Regions from separate parts of the Planomicrobium sp. MB-3u-38 genome, predicted to be linked through region 1. Evidence: riboswitches for the same ligand, from Rfam matches in the RefSeq annotation. Region 1 holds a riboswitch; the other holds the start of a gene.
What was found. A riboswitch is a leader RNA that binds a small molecule or an ion and turns the genes downstream of it on or off. The one in region 1 is predicted to bind preQ1.
Positions count from the first base shown of each region.

Region 1 (5,412 bases):
ATTGAAGAAGCGGGCGACGTCCTTAAATTCTGGATCAAGAAAGGCTAAGAGTTGCAAGAGGGTATCGCTGTGATACCCTTTTCGCTTTTGGAAGAGGTGACAAAAGATGAGTTTTGATTTTATTATCGTCATTTTCCTGATCGGCTTCATCGGTTCCTTCATCTCCGGAATGGTCGGAATCGGCGGATCGATCATCAAATACCCGATGCTGCTGTATATTCCGGTCATGTTCGGCTACACGGCGTTCAGCGCCCATGAAGTATCCGGCATCAGCGCCATCCAGGTATTTTTCGCCACAATCGCCGGTGTTTGGGCGTACCGTGGCAGCGGTTATCTGAATAAAACCCTGATCACTTATATGGGGGGAGCTATCCTGGTCGGGAGTTTCATCGGCGGCTACGGCTCGACGCTTCTTTCGGAGGCTGCCATCAATTTTGTCTATGCTATTTTGGCGACCATTGCGGTTGTCATGATGTTCCTGCCGAAAAAAGGTGTCGATGACATCCCGCTTGATCAGGTGACGTTCAATAGATGGCTGGCGGCTGGCTTGGCGTTCATCGTCGGAATTGCAGCCGGCATCGTCGGAGCAGCAGGTGCTTTCATCCTGGTGCCGATCATGCTGGTCGTCTTGAAAATCCCGACGCGGATGACGATTGCGACTTCCCTCGCCATCACATTCATTTCGTCCATCGGGTCGACTTTCGGTAAAATCGTTACAGACCAGATCCTTTATGGTCCCGCGGCAGTCATGATTGTGGCAAGTATCATCGCCGCACCGCTTGGCGCCAAACTTGGCCAGAAGATGAACACGAAATACCTCCAATGGATATTGGCGCTGCTGATCCTCGGCACAGCCATTAAAATTTGGGTGGATATTCTATAAAAATAAAACCAGTATCGGCGGATTGGAGCCGATACTGGTTTTATTTGTGTTCATATTTAACAACTTATAAATTTGTTTGCGCAGAATTGATTTTATTTGCGGTGAATCAGTTTTATTTGCGCAGATTCAGAGTTGTTTGCACAGATTGGAATTTACTTGCGCAGTGATAATTTTCCGCTTCAGAAATGGTATTTTTCCGACCCCGACCGAAAAGGCAGTCACCCCACACTGTTCATATATTCCGATTCAACATACGCAGGCCGTTCAGGATCACGAGGATCGTACTGCCTTCATGGCCGACGACGCCGATGGGAATTGTGATGGACTGCATGAAGTTCAGGATCAGCAGCACAATGATGACGCTGACTGAGAAAACGATGTTCTGTTTGATGATGCGCTGCATTTTTCGTGCCATCCGGATGGAATAGGCGATGCGGGTCAAGTCATTTTTCATCAGGATAACGTCAGCTGTCTCGAGTGCGACGTCGGTGCCTTCGCCCATTGCGATGCCAGTCGTGGCAATGGCAAGCGCCGGCGCGTCATTGATGCCGTCGCCGATCATGGCGACATATTGATGCTCGGTCAGCAGTTTTTTCAGTTCTTCGACTTTATCGCCAGGCATGCAGCTGCCGATATAAGCGTCCATGCCGCTTTCTTCGGCAATGGCTTTAGCGGTTTTCTTGTTGTCTCCGGTCAGCATGATGCAGTAGATGCCAGCTTTCTGCAGGTTCTCAATCGTCGCTTTTGCGTCTTCCCGAACCGTGTCTTTCAGCGAAATGGCGGCTGCGATGCCTTTGCTGTCGCGGACGAAGGTCACTGTCTTCCCTTCATCGGCCCAGCGGTTCAGTACACCGCCCTGAAACTCTTCCGCATCGTGAAGGTTGACAAAGTCGGGTTTACCGATCAAAATTTCTTCACCGTCAATTACCGATTTCAATCCATTGCCGGGCACATCGGTGATCTGCAGATTTCTCAATGGTTCTATGCCTTTTGCTTGAATAAATTCAGTGATCGCCTTGGCAAGCGGATGGTTCGACTGCATTTCGATGCCGGAGATGATGGCCATCAGCCGGTCATTGTCGATATCTTTCCGCAGTGAAAAATCAGTGACTTCCGGTCGTCCGCGCGTAATGGTGCCGGTTTTATCGAAAGCGATGGCACGAATTTCACCAAGGTTCTGGAGATGGACGCCACCTTTGAAGATGATGCCGCTTTTCGCGCCGTTTGAAATGGCCGCCAGCGTTGCCGGCATGATCGATGCGACCAATGCGCATGGTGAAGCCACAACCAGAAAGAGGATGGCACGGTAAATAGTCGTGTTCCAATCCCAGCCGATCAAATAATGCGGCAGAAACAATAAAAGGATGAATACAATCAAAGCGATATTTACATATCGACCTTCGAAACGTTCGACGAATTGCTGGGAAGGCGGTTTTTCGCTGTGTGCCGACTGTACAAGATCAATGATTTTCTGTACCAGCGTTTCAGAATTCGGCTTGGTCATTTCCATTGTAATAGCGCCGCTCATATTAACCGTAGAAGCGAACAGTTCATCTTCTATATCTTTGGAAACCGGCACCGATTCCCCGCTGATGGCGGATTCATCAACTACCGTATGGCCGATCAGCAAACGGCCGTCTGCCGGAATGCGTTCCCCCGGTTTGACGACAAGCCGGTCACCCGGCTGCAGGGAAGAAACAGATACGCGGGTCGTGTCACCGTCTTTCAAGAGCCACGCTTCTTCCGGCTGGATCTGCATCAATGCCGAAACTTCCTTGCGGCTTTTATTCATGGTATAGGTTTCAAGTGCGCCGCTGAGGGAGAAGATGAAAATCAGGATGGCGCCTTCCGTCCAGTAGCCGATTAGGGATGCGCCGATTGCAGCCAGCACCATCAATAATTCCACGTTCGGCTTCCGGTTTTCGATCGTCTTGCGGATGCCGTATTTCGCTTTAGCATAACCGCCGATCAAAAAAGCCGCCAGATAGGTGATGACCGACCACAATTCGATGGACTGGGTTTCAAGAATATAAGCAATGATGATCAAAACACCGGACAAGATGGCAGCGATCAGTTCAATATGCGTTCTCCAATTCCTCATGGGCTCATCTCCCTTTACATTAATTATAGATCTTTTTGCTGATGGAAAGTATTGGATTGTCTTGCAATAAATTTAAAGGTTCAACCAGCATTCGACTTCGAATTTTCAGTTCTTTACAGCGTCCGCATTATATGTGGTACGATGAAAAATGTTCAAATTATAGAGGTTCGCGAAATCCCTCTTAAAAAAACTAAGGAGATGTTTTGAATGAATAATGAAAAAGCGGTCGTCGTATTCAGTGGCGGCCAGGACAGTACCACCTGTCTTTTTTGGGCATTATCAAAATTTAAGGAAGTTACCACCGTTACGTTCGATTACGGACAGCGCCATGCCGTGGAAATAGAGCATGCGCGAAAGATTGCTGAAGAATTGGAAGTTCCGTTTAAAGTGCTGGATATGCAATTGATCAATCAATTGTCTGCCAACGCGCTTACACGTGACGAAATTCCGATCAGCGAAGAAGAAGGGGAACTGCCTTCCACTTTTGTGCCGGGGAGAAATCATCTGTTCCTGTCATTTGCAGCTGTTCATGCACATACAATCGGGGCACAGCACATCATTACCGGTGTGAGCCAAACGGATTTCAGCGGCTACCCCGACTGTCGTGACACGTTCATCAAATCGCTTAATGTAACACTGAATCTGGCGATGGATGCTCAATTCGTCATTCATACGCCGCTTATGTGGCGCGATAAGAAACAGGTGTGGGAGCTTTCTGACCGATTCGGGGCACTCGAATTTGTGCAGGAAAAAACGGTCACCTGCTATAACGGAGTACCAAGCAGCGGCTGCGGGGAATGTCCGGCATGCCAGTTGAGAAATGACGGTCTGGAAGCTTATCTGGCAGAAAAGACCGGCGGTGCAGCGCAATGATGCAGCAATTTTATCCATCAGTCCCGCATGCCTACCGATTTGAATTGAATAAAGATATGAACTTCTCAGCAGCGCATTTCATTCCGCATGCGGAAGCAGGGAAATGTCAGGCGGTGCACGGACATACGTATTTTGTAAATGTAACGGTGGCTGGAAATGAACTTGATGCTTCTGATTTTTTAATAGATTTCAAATTGCTGAAAGACGCAATCCATAAAAAGTATGACCATTCGATATTGAACGATCATCCCGAATTCAACGGGAAATTCCCGACCACGGAACGGCTGGCGGAACAGATTTGGCAGTCGATTGATGGAATCCTTAAAACCCGAGACAATAAACCGGCTTGTCTTCAGGTCATTGTCAGAGAAACACCGACGAGTTACGTGATTTACCGGCCGGAACAGGGGTGGCTGCGATGAAGATTCCTGTAATGGAAGTATTCGGTCCGACAATACAAGGGGAAGGAATGGTCATCGGCCAAAAAACGATGTTTGTCCGGACTGCCGGCTGTGATTATTCGTGTTCATGGTGCGATTCCAGTTTCACATGGGACGGTACGGGCAAAAGCTTTTCCCGGCAGCCACAGGAGATCATCGAAGAATTGAAAGGGATCGGCGGAAGCCGCTTTTCCCATGTCACCATTTCGGGTGGGAATCCGCTGCTCCACAAGGGAATCGGAGAGCTGATCCGGCTTTGTCATGTGGAAGGCTGGAAAGTGGCGGTGGAGACACAAGCGACATTCTGGCAGGACTGGCTGCTGGAAGTGGATGATATTACACTTTCACCGAAGCCGCCAAGCTCAGGCATGGTTACTGATTTTGAGAAGCTCGATGCTTACATGGAAAAGCTGAAGGATTCGAATGCCAGTTTGAAAATCGTGATTTTCGATGAAATGGATTTTGAATTTGCCGGGCAGGTCCATCTCCGCTATCCTGCGGTGCCATTTTTTCTGCAGGTGGGAAATGACGATATTACCTCTACAGACGATGTCCGTCTGGTATCGGGTTTATTGGAGCGCTATGAATGGCTGATCGATCTCAGCACGAATTCCACCATCATGAATGATGTGAAAGTGCTGCCTCAGCTCCATGCTTTGGTATGGGGAAATAAACGCGGTGTCTGAAACAGAAAAAAGGAGTGTCTGCCATTTTGACAGACACTCCTTTTGTGATTGGATTCATCAACATACCGAATCATTGGATTTTGGCACCGACAGTCCGAACAGCGGACGGAGGTACAGCGCGAGGAATGTGCCGGCAAGCGCCAGGATCCCCCAGATATAACCGTGCAGGCTGAACGATGCGATGCCGCCGAAATAGGCACCGATGTTGCAGCCGAACGCAAGGCGGGCGCCGTAGCCCATCAGCAAGCCGCCGATTACAGAAGCGGCGAAATTGCCTGCAGTGACTTGTGTGAATTTGAACAAGCCGCCGGCAGCGGAAGCGATGAACGCGCCAAGGATAACACCGAAATTCAAGACGGTAGTGGAGTCGGCGAAAATGGAAGCTTCAAGTGAAGCGGCATTGGCGCCTTGCCAATAACCCCAGCTTGC
Region 1 covers NZ_PJBO01000037.1:51,883-57,294, forward strand. The annotation lists gene CXF70_RS08315 (sulfurtransferase TusA family protein) at 1-48, shown strand, start outside; gene CXF70_RS08320 (sulfite exporter TauE/SafE family protein) at 107-883, shown strand; gene CXF70_RS08325 (heavy metal translocating P-type ATPase) at 1,116-2,984, opposite strand; PreQ1 riboswitch class I at 3,141-3,184, shown strand; gene queC (7-cyano-7-deazaguanine synthase QueC) at 3,192-3,857, shown strand; gene queD (6-carboxytetrahydropterin synthase QueD) at 3,854-4,279, shown strand; gene queE (7-carboxy-7-deazaguanine synthase QueE) at 4,276-4,983, shown strand; gene CXF70_RS08345 (YeeE/YedE family protein) at 5,041-5,412, opposite strand, start outside.

Region 2 (5,412 bases), on a different contig from region 1:
TCGAAAAGATCTGTCGCATTATCCGCTGGGTGATTATCATAATTTGAGAGTTCCGTTCTTTCAAACTCCTCTGTATGCTCTACGCGATCTTCCAAAGTCTCTAATTGGTCAGTCAATTGTTTCTTCAATTGTTTCATCTGTTGGTCAGTCATGCCGATTCCTCCTCAAAAACTACTTGTTCTGTATATTTCCTAATTGAGAGAAATCAAACCTGTCCGTTCAATCATCAAACCGGTCAAGCAGGCTCAATAAGTATTCATCAAGACGGTGGCGGATCAGCTCATCCGATAATCCGGTCATGCCGAGGCCCGTCCATCCTTCGTAGACTTTTGGCGGACCGTCCAACGTATCCGTCAACGATAAAAGATCCCAGTAAGGATCGTAGCGGAAAGTGTCACCCGCGTATTTGATATACGATTCCAGAAAATCATCTGCTGCAGACAGTCCATACAATTGCGTCAGGTTCACCCGGCAGTGGCCAACGTCCACTCCAGCAGGTCCGCGGCAGGCATTAACCCAGTCCACTACTCCAGAAATTTCTCCATTCTGCCAAAGAATATTGGCGGGATGATAGTCTCGGTGAATCAAGCAATATTCCGGCCGCGGACGGACTCCTGCAACGATATAAAAAGCCCGCATCCAGTCATCCTGGAATTTCGACCATAATGGTTTTTCCAACTTTAACGCATCGTTATAGGAAAAATACTCATATTCGAAATCCCCGGCTTTCTGCTGATGAATCTCCACCAGGCACTTAGCCATCTTATCCAGCCAGTCTGCTCTGTCTGAAGGCTGTAAAATAGTATCTCCGGCAAGTTTTGTCATCAGCACCGCAGGCATTCCACACTCTTCACCGGTTTCATCAAATGCGATAATTTCCGGCGATGGTATTGAGAGAGCCGCTGCTTGCCGGAGGCTTCCCGCTTCGTGTCTGGCCAGATCCGGTTCCATCTCCAACCAGTCTTTTTTATGGAACAATCGAAGAATCAAATTCCCTTGCCGACTTTCATCCTGAAAAGGGATATCGAATACAAGCGAAGAAGTACCTCCCTGCAACCTCTTTATCCCTTCTCTTTTCACTGGCTTTTCAATAATCGCTTCAGTCCACTCAATGCTTTCTGAAGTCGGTTCCTTATAATTTTGTATGTTCATAGGTCTCACCACTTTCTCACTTTAGGAACATGGATTATATCTCCACTTCATCTTATAACACATCATCGATGACTTCACTCTCCAGCCATCGCAGACTGTATCAGCGTTTAGGCAGAGACTGGAAGGGTATGCTTTTTATATATTATAAATCGCAAATTCACTGCTTTTTTCAGCCATTCGGCTTCATTTTATAAGGAGGATTAAAATCGATGAAAGTAAAAAAACCTATTCCAAAAACCAAAGAGTTCGACAGCACGATGCATTTGATCAATGAAGGCTTCAACTTCCTGCCAAGCCGCCGTAAAGAATTGGAGTCAGATATCTTCGAAGCGCGTTTACTTGGCAAGAAATCTCTTTGCATCGCCGGGGAAGAAGCGGCGGCAGTTTTCTATGACAATAAGTATTTCAAGCGGGAAGGTGCGGCTCCAAAACCGCTGAAGAAGACCTTGCTCGGGGAAGGCGGACTGCATGGACGCGACGGCGAAGACCACCATCACCAAAAGCGCATGTTCTTATCCATGATGACGCCTGAAAGACTGGAAGATATGAAACGGTTGGCGATAGAAGAGCTGGATAAAAAAGCAGCACAATGGGAAACGATGGACGAAGTCCTGCTGCTCGATGAAATAGAAGAAGTGCTGGCGCGTTCAGTCATGAATTGGGCAGGACTGCCTTTAAAAGAAAGCGAAGTAAAGCAACGGACGCAGGAACTTGTTGCAATGGTGGACTCTTTCGGCGGATCTCTCACCCGGTTCAAAGAAGGGGCTGAAGCACGGAAGAGCCATGAAGCATGGCTGAAAGGAATCATCCGGGACATTCGGTCACGCGTCTATTCACCGCCTTCCCATACAGCCGCGTATATTGTCGCGATGCAAAAATCCCCGGATGGCAAATTACTCGACCTTGATGTTGCAGCTGTCGATTTGAACAATGCCTACAGACCGATTATCGCAGCCGCTTATCTGATTGTTTTCGGAGCTTTGGCTATCCATGAATACCCTGAAATGAAACCGAAATTGCAAGCCGATGAAAAAAATTTCAGTAAACTGTTCGCACAGGAAGTACGCCGCTATTATCCTTTTGCTCCAGCAATGGCTGCAAAAGCGAATCGCGATTTCATCTGGCACGGTTACCATGTAAAAGAAGGCATGCTGGTCGTACTGGATCTTTTTGGAACGAACAGGCATCCGGATCATTGGGAAAACGCCGATGAATTCATACCTGAACGCTTTGAAAATTGGAAAGGCAGCCCTTTCGCTTTCGTACCGCAAGGCGGCGGCGACCATCATGCCGGCCACCGTTGTGCCGGTGAATGGATGACCGTGATGGTGATGCAGTCCTTCTTTAAATATCTGACAGAAAATATCACGTATAAAGTGCCGGAACAGGACTTAAGTTATGATATGGCGAGAATGCCGACTATGCCAAAAAGCCGGTTCATCATCAGCGAAGTCCAAAAAATCCGTCAGTCACCTGATAACATCATCAAGCACCGTCACAGCCAGACAGTCATGTAAAAAAGTGTATATTTAATCTCAGCAAATTCCATATTCAAAAAAAGCCCTTTCTCAAGGGCTTTTTTTTGCGGTTATTTAATAGAAAAACAAACACTTACCAAAGGTTATACTTTTAACTCTTGATGGCTGAAGCCAGGTTTTTCAATCTGGATTGTTGTATGTTCAATTTTGCAGTTTTTATTGACCAGCGCCACAGCTTCTTTTAAGATTTCTTGTTCCTTTGCTTGTTCTTGTATATCCAAATGGCAGGTCAGCAAATCCATACCGGAAGTGATCGTCCAAATATGGAGATCATGGACATCCTGCACCCCATCAATGCCCATAAGCATCCTTCTGACTTCTGCCACATTGACCGTAACAGGCGAGCCTTCCATTAAAATATGTATGCTGTTCTGCAATACACCCCATGCGCTCTTCAAAATCAGCAAAGCCACTAAAACCGATATAAGCGGATCCGCAATGGTCCAGTCGAACAATAGGATCAACACCCCGGCAATAATGGCACCGACTGAACCCAATGCATCTCCAATTACATGGAGATAAGCGCTTTTCATATTCAAATTGCCTTCGACATCCGCTTGTCTGCTGATCACCCAGGCGCTCAGAATGTTTGCCAACAGCCCAATGGCTGCAATTGCCAGCATCCATCCACCCATTACCTCCGGTGGGTTATAGAAACGCTCGACTGCTTCGTATATGATGAAGCCAGCCATAACAAAAAGTGTGATGCCATTGAAAAACGCCGCAAGGATCTCAAAACGGTAATAGCCGTAAGTCTTATTGGCAGAAGCGGCTCTGCCCGCAAACCAGATAGCTCCAAGGCTCAGGAGCAGTGATGCGGCATCTGACAGCATGTGTCCGCTGTCTGCAATGAGCGCAAGGCTATTTGTGAAAAGACCCCCGAAGAACTCCAGCAGCATAATGGAAACAGTAATGATCAAAGCCAATATCAACGCTTTCTTATTGCCGCTCCTCGCGGTTTCAAAATGGTCATGGTCATGCGCCACTTTTCCTCTCTCCCTTCCTCTTTATCGTCATTTTAGCAAAAAAGGTGATTGACAGCGAACTCCGGTTCTTATACGATGGTTAAGGAAATTAAATAACCCGGTGACGGGAGAGGTTCATAGCATTTCACCCTCTATAAAAAACTATGGATTTTGAAATTCAGCCAAATCCACATGCGATTTGGCTTTTTCTTTTTCCCTTTTTTATAGCCTCTCCCGAAACTGCATTCGAGGAGGCTTTTTTTTAATGGCAGGAAGAAATGAAGACACATTGGACCACTTAACATTGCTTGGCAATCAGGACACAAAATATAAATATGAATACGCTCCGGAAGTTTTGGAAGCAATCGACAATATGCATTCACGCGATTATTTCGTGAAATTCAATAATCCGGAATTTACATCCCTGTGTCCGCAGACCGGCCAGCCGGATTTCGCAACGATTTACTTGAGCTTTATTCCCGATAAGAAATTGGTGGAAAGCAAATCGCTGAAATTATATTTCTTCAGTTTCCGCAACCATGGGGATTTCCATGAAGATGTGGTCAACATCATCATGAATGACCTGATCAATCTGCTGGACCCCCGTTATATCGAAGTCTGGGGAAAATTCACTCCCCGCGGCGGATTGTCGATCGATCCATACACGAATTATGGCAAGCCTGGAACAAAATATGAAGAAATGGCATCGTACCGAATGATGAATCATGACATGAATCCTGAAACGATCACCAATCGATAAGGGGGAAAATCCATGTTACTTTATTTGAACGGCGCGTTTGTAGGCTTATTGATCCTGTCCAATATTCTGGCAGTGAAATTATTCAGCATCGGGGAGTGGATGGTGCTGCCGGCCGCGGTCATCGTCTACGTCTTCACATTCCCGATCACCGATACGATTGCGGAAGTTTATGGCAAAGAGGCTGCAAGAAAAACGGTCTTCGCCGGTTTTATCACGCAGCTTGCGGCTTTGGCATTCATCTTTTTCGCCATCCATTTGCCGGCTGCACCATTTTTCGGCGATCAGGCATCTTTTGAATCCATCTTTTCGGCCGGCTTCCGCGTCACTCTAGCCAGTCTGATTTCTTATTTCATCAGCCAAAATCTGGACGTCACGATTTTCCACAAATTAAAAGAGCGCCACGGCGAATCCAAATTATGGATCCGCAATAACGCTTCTACAATGGTGAGCCAGCTTGCCGATACGACCATTTTCATCACGATCGCATTTGCAGGGACGTTGCCTGTCGGCGCATTGATCGGTATGATTGTCACACAATACCTGTTCAAGTGGATCGTGGCAGCTGCCGATACACCGCTTGTCTATCTGCTTGTCAAATTATGCCGCCGCGAACAGGTTTCCGGCAAGGCTGTTTATAGTTAAAATGAAAGGGAGAGCCTCAACGGCTCTCCCTTTCACTGGCTGTCGAGAAATCGACACTTCTCAAATCATTTCGCTTTAGGCGGACGCGTTCCGCAGGGAGCTGCCTGACGCTTCATTCTAGTTTGGTGTAAATAGAATATACGCTGTTCTATTTCAGGACTATAGTGTTCTTAAATTACAGAAAGCAATCAGAGATATGGAGCAAAACAGCTGAGACTCCCAGGCGACCAAGTGAAGTGCTGAGATCCACTCGGGCGAAGTGGAACGAGCACGAGTTAGCTCAGCGCAAGCAGCCAGGAAAGCGAAGCTGTTTAGCGGAATATCGAATTTAAAATCTTTATCTTTCTCAACAAGT
Region 2 covers NZ_PJBO01000048.1:76,419-81,830, reverse strand. The annotation lists gene CXF70_RS09660 (TraR/DksA C4-type zinc finger protein) at 1-152, opposite strand, end outside; gene CXF70_RS09655 (phosphotransferase family protein) at 220-1,152, opposite strand; gene CXF70_RS09650 (cytochrome P450) at 1,362-2,669, shown strand; gene CXF70_RS09645 (cation diffusion facilitator family transporter) at 2,774-3,676, opposite strand; PreQ1 riboswitch class I at 3,780-3,827, shown strand; gene queF (preQ(1) synthase) at 3,921-4,415, shown strand; gene CXF70_RS09635 (queuosine precursor transporter) at 4,428-5,057, shown strand.
Region 2: it holds a riboswitch for preQ1, as region 1 does, so the genes downstream of both, queF (preQ(1) synthase) here and queC (7-cyano-7-deazaguanine synthase QueC) in region 1, are expected to answer to the same signal.